Regions from separate parts of the Nocardia sp. KT25-26 genome, predicted to be linked through region 2. Evidence: riboswitches for the same ligand, from Rfam matches in the RefSeq annotation. Region 2 holds a riboswitch; the other holds the start of a gene.
What was found. Region 2 has a riboswitch for cobalamin ahead of AC1HFH_RS25295 (CbtB domain-containing protein). Riboswitches for the same ligand answer to the same signal wherever they lie in the genome.
Positions count from the first base shown of each region.

Region 1: linked by a shared signal. The riboswitch ahead of AC1HFH_RS21235 (ABC transporter substrate-binding protein) and the one ahead of AC1HFH_RS25295 (CbtB domain-containing protein) in region 2 are both predicted to bind cobalamin.

Region 1 covers NZ_CM152813.1:4,689,221-4,696,252, reverse strand. The annotation lists gene AC1HFH_RS21245 (glyceraldehyde-3-phosphate dehydrogenase) at 1-398, opposite strand, end outside; gene AC1HFH_RS21240 (lipase maturation factor family protein) at 720-2,138, opposite strand; cobalamin riboswitch at 2,242-2,448, shown strand; gene AC1HFH_RS21235 (ABC transporter substrate-binding protein) at 2,482-3,510, shown strand; gene AC1HFH_RS21230 (FecCD family ABC transporter permease) at 3,510-4,508, shown strand; gene AC1HFH_RS21225 (FecCD family ABC transporter permease) at 4,505-5,572, shown strand; gene AC1HFH_RS21220 (ABC transporter ATP-binding protein) at 5,569-6,357, shown strand; gene AC1HFH_RS21215 ((2Fe-2S) ferredoxin domain-containing protein) at 6,471-7,032, shown strand, end outside.
Region 2 covers NZ_CM152813.1:5,580,429-5,587,460, forward strand. The annotation lists partial or broken gene ispD (2-C-methyl-D-erythritol 4-phosphate cytidylyltransferase) at 1-72, shown strand, start outside; gene ispF (2-C-methyl-D-erythritol 2,4-cyclodiphosphate synthase) at 280-690, shown strand; gene AC1HFH_RS25270 (hypothetical protein) at 703-1,377, opposite strand; gene AC1HFH_RS25275 (carbonic anhydrase) at 1,436-2,059, opposite strand; gene AC1HFH_RS25280 (HhH-GPD family protein) at 2,179-3,066, shown strand; gene AC1HFH_RS25285 (alpha/beta fold hydrolase) at 3,074-3,817, opposite strand; gene AC1HFH_RS25290 (antibiotic biosynthesis monooxygenase family protein) at 3,872-4,195, shown strand; cobalamin riboswitch at 4,252-4,375, shown strand; gene AC1HFH_RS25295 (CbtB domain-containing protein) at 4,411-4,611, shown strand; gene AC1HFH_RS25300 (CbtA family protein) at 4,602-5,384, shown strand; gene AC1HFH_RS25305 (hypothetical protein) at 5,469-5,948, shown strand; gene AC1HFH_RS25310 (OsmC family peroxiredoxin) at 6,016-6,456, opposite strand; gene AC1HFH_RS25315 (SRPBCC family protein) at 6,500-6,955, opposite strand; gene AC1HFH_RS25320 (sensor histidine kinase) at 7,007-7,032, shown strand, end outside.

The DNA of each region.
Region 1 (7,032 bases), 890 kb from region 2:
GAGCCGACCTTCTCGATGAGCAGCCGGGCGACGAGCCGGCCGATCCGGCCGAAGCCGTAGAGGACGACATCACGCGGTCCCTGCGGCTGCGTCTTGTTGCCGTTCGTCACCTCGGCCAGGATGTCGGCGGTGAACTCGGGAATCGAGAGGCCACGGTCATCGGCGCGATAGGCGGTGACCATCTGACCGAGGTCGATCTTGCACGGCCCCAGATCCAGCTCGGTGAGGGCCTCCAGGATCGGCAGGGTCTCGTGCACCGACAATTCTTCGCCCTCGATCTGGCGGGCGAACCGGTGGGTGCGCAGGATGCTGATCACCGACTTGTTCACCAGCGACCGGCTGTGCAGCAGGACCGTCACACCCTTCTCGCGATACAACCTGCCGATGGCGGGGATCATCGCCTCAGCGGCGGCTTCCTGGGTGTTCCAGCGGTCGAGTTGCTCGGTGGTCAAGGCGGATCCTCGGGATTCCTCGAAGTGGTGGCCGTATCGATACCGATGCTAACGACGCCCGCGATATCACCGAACCCGGCTACCCCCTTGTGAGATCCCCGCCTCGTGCCGCCGGCGGTGCGGCGTCGCGGTCGCGACCTTGCATCCAGGTGTGCGACCGTGCATCACCGGCGATGCAAGATGGCGCATCTGGATGCAAGGTCGGCTCGGCGCAGGCGGCGGGCACACCGGCCGCCACCACCCTGCTGCCCTGTCCTACGTCGGCGGTCAACTGTCCAGGTGGCGGAGCGTGGTCGGCGGGATGTAGTCACCGACCGGGGTGCGGTGCCACCATGCGTGGCTGCGGCGCAGTTCGCGGGGCGTGGTGAAGCGATAGCGGTACAGGCGGGCCCGGACGAAGGTCGGCGGTGCTCCGGGGAAGGGGTTGCGCCGGAGCAGGCGCAGGGTAGCGGGGTCGTTCTCGAGCAGCCGGACGACGAGGGGTTCCAGCCATCCGCGGGCGTAGGCCGGCGAGATGGCGGCGAACCACATCAGCCAGTCCAGGCGCAGGTGGTAGGGCGCCCACTGGCGGGGTAGCCGTCGGGGGTCGCCCGGTTTGCCCTTCAGCTCGTATTCCTGCCATCGGGTGTTCCGGGTGAGGACGGGGTCGTCGGTGCCTTCCAGGACCACCTCCCACCGTTCCCGTTCGACGCTGCCGAACGCTCCGTAGCTGTTGACCAGGTGCAGCGAGTCGTAGGAGGTGTTCATCCGCTGTCGCCGGGACAGCAGGTTCCGCGCGGGCCGGTAGCTCAGCACCACAATCAGCGCGGTCACCGCGATCACCGGCACGGTGAACCACACCGGTGGTGCGGGCAGGGCCGGTGCGGCAACCACCCACGAGACGTCGACGACGCTGGTGGCAAGGACGATGGTGAGCCAGTTCAGCCAGGCGAAGTTGCCGGACAGGACCAGCCACAGCTGGGTGGCGATGATGATCAGCGCCGCCACGCTCGCGACCGGCTGCGGTGCGAACAACCCGAACGGGACCACCAGCTGGGTGAAATGGTTGGCCGCCACCTCTGCGCGGTGCACCGGCCGCGGCAGGTTGTGGAAGAACCAGCTCAGCGGCCCGGGCATCGGCTGGGTCTCGTGGTGGTAGTAGAGGCAGGTCAGGTCACGCCAGCAGCGGTCGCCGCGGAGCTTGATCAGCCCGGCGCCGAATTCCACCCGGAACAGCAGCCAGCGCAGGGCCAGCAGGATCAGGATCGGTGGGGCGGTGTCGTCGTTGCCCAGGAAGATCGCCAGGAATCCGGCCTCCAGCAGCAGCGATTCCCAGCCGAACGAATACCAGGTCTGGCCCACGTTCACGATCGAGAGGTACAGCGCCCACAGCACGGTCCACAGCAGCATCGCCGCCCACAGCGGCACCAGGTCACCGAGTCCCGCGATCAGCGCGGCCGACAGCACCACCCCGGACCAGCAGATCACCGCGAAGAACCGGTCCGAATAGTGCCATCGGAAGATGCTCGGCGCCCGGCGCCATCCGGTCCGTGCCAGGAACCGGGGAATCGGGGTGAGGCCGTGCGCTCCGAGCAGTGCCCGGAACTGCCTGGCCGCCGCCAGGAAGGCGACCAGATACACTGCCGCCAGGCCGTGTTGGAAGACCTGCCGACTCAGCCAGTATTCGGGTGCCGTGAACCATTCCATCCCGGTCGCACCTCCCGACCGCGGGAATCAGCTACTCAGCTCTCCGCTTCGAGTATCTCAGCCCGGGATGTCCGATACGACCGTTTCGTCGAGTGTGGCGGCCCGGCTGCAGTCATGCCTTGGTACTCTCCCCGGGTCGTGGTGTTCGGGAAACCGGTGTGGAACCGGTGCGGCCCTCGCCACTGTGATCGGGAGCGGAGCAGCGTCCCGGACGACGTCCGGAACCACTGAGGCCGGCAGGCCTCGGGAAGGTAGCTGCACCGCACGACATCCCGTCAGCCAGGAGACCGGCCACGGCGTAGCACCCGCTCCACGAGGATCTGGAAGGCGGTCACCTGTGACCATGTCTGTTTCCGCGCGCCTGCGTATCGGCGCCGTCATCGCCTGTTCGGCCGTTCTGGCCGGTTGTGGCGTCCGAACCGAACCGGCTGCGAGCAGTGCCGTGTCGGCCACCCGCACGAACTGCGGGATCGAGATCGCAGTACCCGAACCGCCGCAGCGAATCTACGCGGCCTATCAGCCGTCGATCGAGATCGCGCATGCGCTCGGCGTCACCGACCGGCTCGCCGGGACGGCGTTCCTGGATTCGGCGGTACTACCCGAGTACCGGGATGCCCAGGCCGAGATGGACTATGTGGAGAAGCTGCCCAGCCGCGACGAGATGCTCGCGAAGAAACCCGATTTCGTCCTTTCCGGATACAACGGTGTCTTCGCCGAGTCCATGCAGCAGAGCGTCGGGACCCGGGCGAGCCTGCACGAACTGGGTGTGCAGACCTGGATTCTGAGCCCGCTGTGCCCGAGCGAGGACGGCCTGTCCGACGAGGCCATCGACCCGGCGACCGTCCGCTTCGACAATGTGTACGCCGACCTGGCCGACCTCGGCGCCCTGTGGGGCGTGTCCGAGCGCGCCGACGAGGTGGTCGAGGATCTGCGCACCCGCATCGAAGCGGTGCGCACGACCGTCGAAGGCGCCGAACGGCCGCGGGTGGCTGTCGTCTCGGTCAAGGACGACGGTTCGTACACCGTCGCCGGTGGCACCGACTTCGTCACCCGAATCATCGATGCCGCCGGCGGCACGAATCTCTTCGCCGATCTCACCCAGCGTCGCAATGTCCCGATCGGCGCGGAGGAGATCATCGCCCGCGACCCGGACGTCATCCTGACCAGCCTGTGCTGCGATGCGAGCTACACCCGAGCCGACGGGCAGCCCGAGGCCGACCGGCTCCTCGCCGACCCGGCGTTCGCCAACCTGACCGCCGTCCGCAACGGCGACGTGTACCCGTTCCTGTTCGCCGACCGGGCCGCCGGTGTCCGGATCGCGCACGCCACCGAACTGGTGGCCGAACTGATCCACCCGGATCTGTTCGACTGATGAACCGCAGCTTCCGCGGCTCGGGGCTGATCGTCGCCGGTGCCGGGCTCGCCGTGGTGTGCGTGGGCTCGCTGCTGGTCGGGTCCTATCCGGTCACCCTCGACCAGGCCCTGTCGGCATTCACCGATTTCCAGGGGACCGACACCGACCGCATCGTCCGCTACATCCGGCTGCCGCGCACCCTGGCCGGTCTGCTGGCCGGGATCGCGCTCGCCCTCGCCGGTGCCGTCATGCAGGGCCTGACCCGCAACCCGCTTGCCGGGCCCGGCCTGCTCGGCATCAACTCCGGCGCGTCCCTCGCCATCGTCGTCGCCATGGGCACCCTCGGACTCGCCGCACCGAGCGGGTTCGTCTGGTTCGCCTTCCTCGGTGCGGCGGTCGCCGCGTTGTTCGTGTACACGCTCGGGTCGCTGGGATTCGGTGGTGCGACACCGGTGAAGTTGGCGCTGGCCGGCGCCGCATTCGCCGCGCTGTGCTCGTCGATCACCACGGCGATCACGCTGCTGGACCGGTCCACTTTCGACGACTTCCGGTACTGGGTGGTCGGATCGCTCACCCGAGCCGAACTCGGCGACGTGGTGGCGATGGTGCCTTTCGTCGGTGCCGGCGCGTTGCTTGCGGTAGCGGTCTCACGGACGCTGAACACGCTGGCGATGGGCGACGATATGGCCCGCACGCTCGGTGCCCGCCTCGTCGCGGTGCGGGCCGCCGGTGCGGCGAGTGTGGTGCTGCTGGCCGGGGCCGCGGTAGCCGTCGCCGGTCCGGTTGCCTTCATCGGGCTGGTGATTCCGCATATCGCCCGGATGCTCGCCGGACACGACTACCGGTGGATCCTGGCCTGGTGTGTCGTGCTCGGGCCGGGTCTGCTGCTGCTCGCCGATATCGTCGGGCGGGTGGCGGCGCGGCCGCAGGAGGTCCAGGTCGGCATCGTCACCGCGCTCGCCGGTGCGCCGTTCTTCCTCTACCTGGTCCGCAACCGGAAGGTGGCGGCGCTGTGACTGCCACGCGTGACACCGTGCTGCCCACCGGGACGCTCCTGGTGCGTTCGCCGCGCCGCGGCGTCGCGTTCCGGGTCCGGCGGCGCGCGGTGCTGATCACCGTTCTGCTCGCCGCGGCCGCGCTCGCGGTGGCGGCGTGGTCGCTGACCGTCGGGCACTATCGGCTCACCGTCGCCGATGTGCTCCGGGTACTCGGAGGTGGTGGCACACTCATCGAATACGACGTCGTCGTCGCCGACCGGCTGCCACGCATCCTGACCGGGCTGTGCGTCGGGGCCGCTTTCGCCCTCTCCGGTGCCGTTCTGCAGCGGATCGCGAGGAATCCTCTGGTCAGTCCCGAGATCATCGGCATCAACGCCGGCGCCTCGCTGGGCGCGCTGACGGTGAGCGTGGTACTCGGCGGGGCCGGTCTGGTCCTGGTCGCCGGGGCCGCCGGCGGGGCCGCGGTGGCGATGTTGCTGATCGTCGCCGTGGCCACCGAGGACGGGCTCGACGGGTATCGGCTGGTCCTGGTCGGGATCGGTGTCACGGCGATGCTGTCGGCGGCGATCTCGTTCCTGCTGACCCGGGCGAGCGTGTACGAGGCGCATACCGCCGCCATGTGGCTGACCGGAAGTCTGGCCAACCGCAGCTGGCTGCACGTCGGTTTCGGGGTGGCGGCGGTAGCCCTGGTGGCGCCACCGCTGCTGGTGGTCGCCCGCACCCTTCCGGTGCTGGAACTGGGTGACGATCTCGCGGCCACGCTGTCCGGCCGGCGCGGTCCGCATCGGGGCACGCTGATCGTGCTCGCCGCCGCGGCGGCCGCGTTCGCCACCGCTGCCGCGGGACCGATCGCATTCGTCGCCCTGGTCGCTCCGCAGATCGTCCGGCGCCTGCTCGGTGAACGGGGTGCCGGGCTCGCCCCGGCCGCCGCCGCGGGCGCGCTGCTGGTGGTGTCGGCCGATCTGGCCGCGCGCCGCCTGTTCCCGGCCGAACTGCCGGTCGGGGTGGTGACCGCGATTCTCGGTGCGCCGGTTCTCGTCTATCTCCTCGCCCGCGCAACAAGGATCGGACACGCCGGATGACCGCTCATCTCACCACTTCCGCCCTGAGCCTCGGCTACGGCGACCGCACGGTGATCACCGAGGCCACCGTGGATTTCCCGCCGGGCGAGCTGACCGTCATCGTCGGCCGCAACGGCTGCGGTAAATCGACACTGCTGCGCGGGCTGGCCCGCCTCGTCCGCCCCGCATCGGGTGCGGTGCTGCTCGACGGAGCCGATATCGCCGACCTGCCCGCCCGGACGCTGGCCCGGCGGCTCGGGATGCTGCCACAGCAGCCCCAGGCGCCGGACGGGATCACCGTCGCCGAGCTCATCGGCCGCGGCCGGCACCCGCACCAACGGTGGTTCCGGCAGTGGTCCGACGCCGACGAGACCGCCGTTCGGCATGCCATGACGGTGACCGGCACCCTCGACCTGGCCGACCGTACCGTCGACGAGCTCTCCGGCGGCCAGAAACAGCGGGTGTGGATCGCGCTGGCCATCGCCCAGGACGCGGAGGTGATGCTGCTCGACGAGCCGACCACCTTCCTCGATCTGGCCCATCAGCTCGACATCCTCGAGGTGTTGCGGAACCTGCTGCCCCGCACCATCATCGCCGTTCTGCACGACCTGAACCTGGCCGCCCGCTACGCCGACCGGCTCGTCGCCGTCGAGGACGGCCGGGTGGTCGCGCACGGGACACCCGCCGAGATCGTCCGGCCGGAGTTGGTGGCCCAGGTGTTCGGAGTGGCGTGCACCGTGATCGACGATCCGGAAACCGGTACGCCGCTGGTCGTTCCCGTAGCGCGGAAGGTGCGCACCGGATGAGTCCGCGGCCGTCCCGTCGCCCGACCGGACATCCGTACCCCAGCGGCACACGAAAGGCGCGAAACGTTATGAGCCGTCGGCACATCCTGGTTGCCCGACCTACCCCCTCGGGTGTGGACATCCCCGCGGTCGAAGCGCTGGCCGGGGCCTGCGGTGTCGGCTACGCACTGCTGGACCAGGACGAACCGACTGTTCGCGACGTCCTCGACGCTGCCGTCGCAGCCGGGCTGCCGGTCACCCTGATCCCGCTGGCAGTGCCGCGTGACCGCTACCTGGAGACCTGGATTGCCCGAGCCGTCGCCAACTGGCGCGAGGTTCGCGGCTGTGACCACGATGTGCGGATCGCCCGAAGTATCGACTCGACAGCGGAATTCGCCGAAGTGGTGCGCAGCCGGATGGCCGAGGAGGGCACCCCGGTCACCGCGAGCCCACGTGCCTTCCGCAGCCCTGCCTGGTCGCAGATTCCCGAGCACGCCGAACACATCCTGGTCTGCCGCGGCCCGCGCTGCACCGTGTACGGGGCGGGCGAGCTGTATCGGAACCTGCGCCGGGACAACCCGGATGCGCTGGTCACGCCGACCGGCTGTCTGTCACCGTGCAACCTGGGGCCGCTGTACATCACCTATCCGAGTGGCGAGTGGCATACCGATGCCGGGGTCGGCGCCGAAGGGGCCG
Region 2 (7,032 bases):
CCCGGCGATCCGCTCGCTTTCAAGATCACCACGCCGCTGGATCTGCAGCAGGCGACCGCATTGCTGGCCGAGCGCACCGGCGCGGCCGACCCGGTTACGCGGCCGAGGCCACCCCGCCGGGCTGCCGCAGCTGCCGAACAAGCGGCCGGCCCCGAAACGCCCGAGCAAACGGAAACGCAGGCGTCGGTAGAACGCACACCGGGCTACGGAACTCCGCGTACCAACGTCGTCGGGATCGGGACGGATGTGCATCCGGTCGAACCCGGCCGGCCCTGCTGGATGGCGGGGCTGCTGTTTCCGGAGGCCGACGGATGCGCCGGCCATTCCGACGGCGATGTCGCTGTGCATGCGCTGTGCGATGCGCTGCTCTCTGCGGCCGGGCTGGGCGATGTCGGTGCGGTGTTCGGCGTCGGCCGGCCGGAGTGGGCCGGGGTCACCGGCGCTCAGATGCTCACCGAGGTGCGCCGGCTGCTCACCGAGGCGGGTTTCGGGATCGGCAATGCCGCGGTGCAGATCATCGGGAACCGGCCCAAGATCGGGCCGCGCCGCGCCGAAGCTCAGCAGGTGTTGAGCGAACTGCTGGGAGCGCCCGTTTCGGTATCGGGCACGACCAGTGACGGGCTCGGACTCACCGGGCGTGGTGAAGGCATCGCCGCCTTCGCCACGGCACTGCTGCTGCCCGGAACCTGAGCCGTCGGCGAGCTACACCAGGTTGAACGGTTCCGGCGCGCTGCTGATCGCGCCCAGGCTCGCCACCACGGTGTACGCCCCGGCGGGCACCGGCAGCCGCTCACCGGCGCATTCGGGCTGCGAGGTGGTGCCGGACCAGGTGACGGTGAAGGCCGCCTGTTCGCCGGGCTGCAGGGTGCGCATATCGGGCTCCCCGTCCGGGTAGCAGTCGCTGCTCGACCAGAGCCGACGCTGACCGTCGATGGTGTACACCGCCGCCTGCTGCAGCCCGGAACCGGTGTCACGCACACACGGCGCCGAGGAGATGTTGGTGACCACGATGTCGAACACCGGCTCGGCGCCCACCCGGTAGCTCGGCTGGGCCGGACTCACCTTCAGGGCGAGCGACTGGTCGGTGCACTGTTCGTGCACAGCCGGTTCCGGTTCGGCCGAGGTGGTGGTCGTGGTTTCGGCACCGGCAGTGGTGCTCGTGGCCTCCTCGGTCGGCTCGGCCGCGGTGCTCGAGGTGGTCGCGCTCGTCGACGCGGCCGCCACCGCACCGTCGTCCGCACCACCGGAGCCCCCGCCGCGGGACACCATGACCGCCAGCCAGACGATCACGACGACGGCCAGGACGAGGACGCCGATGGCGAGTGCGCGACGGCGCCAGTAGATCTGCGGAGGCAGCGGTCCAGTCGGTTCCAGCACGCTTCAACGGTAAGCGCACCACGACGAAGTGCGCTCGAGCACCTCGGCGTGTCGAGTCTCAGGCGGCCTCGCCGACGTCGCCGACCACGCTGCGCAACTGTGCCCGCCCGTCGGCGAGCTGATAGGTGACCGACGCGATGGCGCACCGTCCCGCCCGCACTCGCTCGGCGATCGTCGTGGACCGTTCCATCAGCAACCGGCTGGTCTCCTCGACATGCCGGGCTTCCAGTTCGTCCACGCCGGTGAGGCCGTCGCGGCGGCCGAGCAGGATGGACGGGGTGACCCGCTCGACGATGCTGCGGATGTGCCCACCGGGCACCTCACCGCCGTCGAGGGCGTTGATCGTGGCCTTGACGGCTCCGCAGCTGTCGTGGCCGAGTACCACGATCAGCGGTGAGTTCAGTACCTCGACCCCGAACTCGATGGAGCCGAGCACCGATTCGTCGATGACATGTCCGGCGGTCCGCACCACGAACATATCGCCGAGGCCCTGATCGAAGATCAGCTCGGCGGCCACTCGCGAATCGCCACAGCCGAACAGGATGGCATGCGGATGCTGGCCCCCGACGAGCTTGGCTCGGTCGGCGGCGCCCTGACTAGGATGCAGCAGCGTGCCGTTGACGAAGCGCTCATTGCCCTCGCGGAGGGACTTCCAGGCACTTATCGGATTGGAACCAGGCATACCGACCATTGTGCACATCGAAGGGGACTACCAGCGAGTTCACTTCGTTACGGGTCCGAAAATGTCATCTGACGGTGACGCCGCCGGCACGGTGAGGTCGATCGAACGTAGTGGGAGAAATGCGAAGCGAGACCGCGATCGACCCCGGGGTGCTGGTCGACTGGTACGGCCGAACCGCCCGTGACCTGCCGTGGCGGCGACCGGAGGCGACCGCCTGGCACATCCTGATGAGCGAGATCATGCTGCAGCAGACCCCGGTGGCCCGGGTGGAGCCGATCTGGCGGGAATGGGTACGGCGCTGGCCGGTGCCGTCGGCAATGGCTGCATCCCCACAAGGTGAGGTCCTGCGGGCGTGGGGCAAGCTGGGCTATCCCCGGCGGGCACTGCGCCTGCACGAATGCGCCCGGGTGCTGGCCACCGAGCACGGCGATCAGGTGCCCGACGACGTCGAGGTCCTGCTGGGACTGCCCGGTATCGGGGACTACACCGCTCGCGCGGTCGCCTGCTTCGCCTACGGGCAGCGGGTACCGGTGGTCGATACGAATGTCCGCCGAGTCGTGGCCCGGGCGGTACACGGCCGCGGCGAGGCGGGCAATCCGGCCGCCCGTGATCTCCGGGAGACCGAGGCACTGCTGCCCGCGGACGTGCCGACCGCAGCCCGCTTCTCGGCGGCGCTGATGGAGCTGGGCGCGACGGTCTGCACCGCCCGCACCCCCGACTGCGCCGGGTGTCCGCTGCCCAGCTGTGCCTGGGTGGCCGCCGGGAAACCGGTCGCACCGACGACGCGGCGCACGCAGAAGTACGAGGGCACCGACCGGCAGGCCCGGGGCCGACTGCTGGACGTGCTGCGCGACGCCCACGGGCCGGTGGAGCGGGTCCGGCTGGATCTGGCCTGGACCCGCGATCCCGGCCAGCGGGACCGCGCACTGGATTCCCTGCTGGTCGACGGGCTGATCGAGCAGACCGACGACGGCCTGTTCGCCTTGGCGGGCGAAGGATCCGCCTGACCCGCCATCAGCCGAGCACCTTCCGCAGGAAGGCGCCGACGGACTCGCGGTAACGCTCCGGCTGCTCGTCGTGCACCAGATGCCCGGCCCCGGCGACCCACACGTATTCGGCGTCCGGATGCATTCGCGCCATCTCCCGCATCTGCCCCGGCGGGGTGATGGTGTGCTCGCCCTCCAGCAGCAACGCCGGGACGGTGAGCGACCGCCATTCGGACCAGAAGTCCCGGACGCCCCACTCCTCGGAGATGTCGCGGAAGGTGTCCACCGAACCGTGCAGCCGGTACCCGTCCGGCCCGGCGGCGAAGGCCCGCACGAAATAGCGGCCGGCAATCGGCCCGAAGTAGTCCAGCACGGCCCGCTCGTCGGGGAACGGCTGCGGCCAGGCGTGCATCATCGCCGCCCAATGCGCGGCCGTGCGGCCGGTGAAATCCGGGGCGATGTCCTCCACGACCAGTGCGCGGACCCGGTCCGGGTGGGCGGCGGCGTACACCCATCCGTGCAATGCCCCCATCGAATGCCCGACCAGCACCGCGGGTTCGGCAATGGCTTCGGTGGCCGCGGCCAGGTCCGCCACGAACGCCTCGGTGGTGAGTTCGGCCGGTGGCCGGCGGCCGTGTCCGGCGGCGTCGAAGGTGTAGACGTGGCCGAAGCCGCGGAACCAGTCCAGATGATCACTCCAGGTGCGCGCACTGCCCATCAATCCGTGCAGCAGCAGGATCGGACTGCCCGCACCACCCTCGTCGTACAACACCCGCCCGATTGTGCCCGCAGCGCCGGTCCCCCGGCACATCACTACAGTTCGGTTATGGCTGTTGTGAAGATCAATGCGATCGAGATCCCGGAGGGCGCAGGCCCCGAACTGGAGAAGCGGTTCGCCGCCCGCGCGCACGCGGTGGAGAACTCGCCGGGCTTCCTCGGCTTCCAATTGCTCCGCCCGGTGGCCGGCGACGACCGGTATTTCGTGGTGACGCAGTGGGATTCGGAGGAGTCGTTCGCCGCCTGGCGCGACGGCCCGGCCCGCGCCGCACACGCCGGGCAGGGCGGCGAGGGCGAGCGGCCGAAGCCGGTGTCCACCGGGGCATCCCTGCTGGAGTTCGAGGTGGTCCTGGACGTCCCCGCGAAGCCCTGACCGGCCTGGATACTGCGCACCCTGTTGACGACGGCGGCTGGGCCTGTCACAGTTCTGAGGTAATTGTGCGAGGGTGTGCGGGAATTCCGGTGTGAGTCCGGAGCGGTCGCGCCACTGTAATCCACGTACCGGTTCCCCGGTGCCGGAGAGCCAGATACCGGCACCTTCGCGCCCGACCACTCGACCGGGACGCGCATCCCGGGAGGAGGACCCGAATGGCCATCGCACATTCGCCCAGCCGCTCCGCCGGACTGGATCAATTGAGCACTGTGCTCATCACAGTGGGTGTCGTACTGCTCGCCCTGCTGACGCTCTACCTGGTCGGTTTCGACCAGGGCGCGGTCTCCCGTACCGGGATGTTCATGCATGAGCTGATGCACGACGGGCGACACCTGCTGGGGGTTCCGTGCCACTGACGGGAACCCTGCGTACCCTCCTGCTGCGCGGCCTGCTGGCCGGCCTCATCGCCGGTCTGCTGGCCGCGACAGTGGGATTCTTCGTCGGCGAGCCGCATATCGAGGCCGCCATCGCACTGGAGGAAGCTGCCGCACCGGAGTCCGGTGGCCACAGCCACGGCGCCGGGGAATCGTCCGGACACAGTCACGGCGACGAGGAGGAGCCGCTGGTCAGCCGCTCCGGGCAGAAGTTCGGGCTGTTCCTCGGGCTCGGCCTGTCCGGGATGGCGTTCGGTGCATTGTTCGCGCTGGCCGCGAACCTGGCCCGGCGGCACACCGATCTCGCCGCACAGCGATTGTCGGTGGGCCTGGCCGTAGTCGGCTGGACGGCGATCGTCGCGGTGCCGTTCTTCAAATACCCGGCCAACCCGCCCGCGGTGGGTGATCCGGAGACGATCAACGACCGCACCTGGCTGTGGGTCGCCGCCGTGCTGCTCGGACTGGTCGCGGTCGGCGCAGCGGTCCTGGTCCACCGGGCACTCGCGGCCCAGTTCGAGTCACTGCGCTGGTCGGGCGCCCTGGGGGCGTTCCTGGTCGTCGTGACGCTCGGCTACGTGCTGCTCCCGGGCGTGGACGAAGTATCCGCCGACTTCCCGGCGAGCCTGCTCTGGCAGTTCCGGGTGGCCTCGCTGGCACAGGCCACCACGCTGTGGGCCGCCCTCGGCCTGAGTTTCGCAGTCCTGACCCAGCTCACCCAGCGAAGGGCCGCGGACCCGGCCACCGTGCCTGCCTAGATCCGGCCCGGTACCCCGGTATCGAGCCGAACTGCTACCCGCGGGTGATTCGGTCCGCGCTGCCGGGCAGCCATCGTCGAAGTCATGATCTCCTTCGCGCCACCGGCTTCCGCTATGGCACCGACCGTCGCCGGACCGATCCCGAGACCCCGGCCGGTCTCGCTCGCCTACTTCGCGATCCTCACCGCGCTCGGCGCGGGTGTCGTCGAGACATTGCTCCGGACTGCCCGGGACGGCGGCGCGTTCACCGACCGGCTGCCCGGCCTGCTGTTGCGGGTGGCGATCTACCTGGTGGTTGCGGCTGTCGCGATTCGGATGGCCGCCGGGGGCCGCACCGCTCGAAGGGCGCTCACCCTGGGACTCGGAGTCGTCGGCACCGCTTCGCTGACCGTCGAACCGCTCGCGGTGCTGTTGTCCGCGCAACGGCTCCGCGACCCGTTCCTGGAGCTGTCCGGATACTCGGCGGTGCTCGTCGGCTGCCGGGTGGTGCACATCCTGGCGGTGCTGGTTGCGGTCGCGGCGATGTACGCCCCCGGCGCTCGCGGGCACTTCCGGCGCCGATGAGGACCCGGACGCCACGATGCCCTGCCGCATACGGCGGCAGGGCATCGGAATGTCTCGACCGGGCGGGTCAGACCAATGCGGCGTCGAGCTCGATCTCGCCCACTCCGGCGAGCGCCTTGCTGATCGGGCAGCCGTCCTTGGCCGCGGTGGCGGCGGCGAAGAAGCCCTCATCGGTGAGACCCGGTGCAACCACCCGGACGGTCAGTTTGATCTTGCCGATCCGGAATCCACCGGCCGGGTCCGGGCCCAGCGTCACATCGGCCGTGACATCCAGACTCTCCGGCGTGCCACCGGCATTCGCGATCTCGTTGGACAGCGCCATCGAGTAGCAGGAGGCGTGCGAGGCCGCCAGCAGCTCCTCGGGGCTGGTGGTGCCGCCGGCCTCGTCGGCCGTGCGCTTCGGGAACGACACGTCGTACTTGCCGACGCTGGAGCTCACGAGTTCGACCTGGCCGGAACCGTCCTGCAGGCCACCGGCCCAGAGGGTGCGCGCGGTACGTGTGGGCATCGCGATCCTTTCGTTTCGAGGGTGGAAGTGCTCGGGTTCGAACCTACTCGCCCGCGACGACGGCGGAAGTCCGCTCGTCGAGCCGTTCCAGGATCCCGGGCCAGACCTGCTCATGCAGGTCCCGCACTGCGGCGGTGGGGAACCCGGCATGCCGCAGCCGCAGTCGGATTCCCCTGGGCTGCTTGAGCAGGTCCACGGTCACCACCGTCTCCACGCCTTCGGTGGCGGTGGTGACCCAGGTGAACTCGACGAGCCGGTTCGGCTCCAGCCGCAGCGTCCGGCCGTAGTGCGGATTCCGCTTGCCCTCGAATTCGGTTTCGAAGTACAGCGGTTCGTTGACAGCGGGGCGCATCAGCACCGAATCGGGCGCCGCCAGCCACAGGTCGAGACCCTGCGTCCAGGCCGCATACAGCAGGCTCGGCGACGCCTTCATCACTCGTTCCACGGTGAGTTCATGTGGCCGAGCGGACAGATCCGGGATACGAACGGGCTGGTCCATCACCGGAGTTTACCCACTGCCACCGCTGGTTCCGGCGTTAGGCTGTCATGCGTGAAGGCGCCTGGCAACCGGTTGTT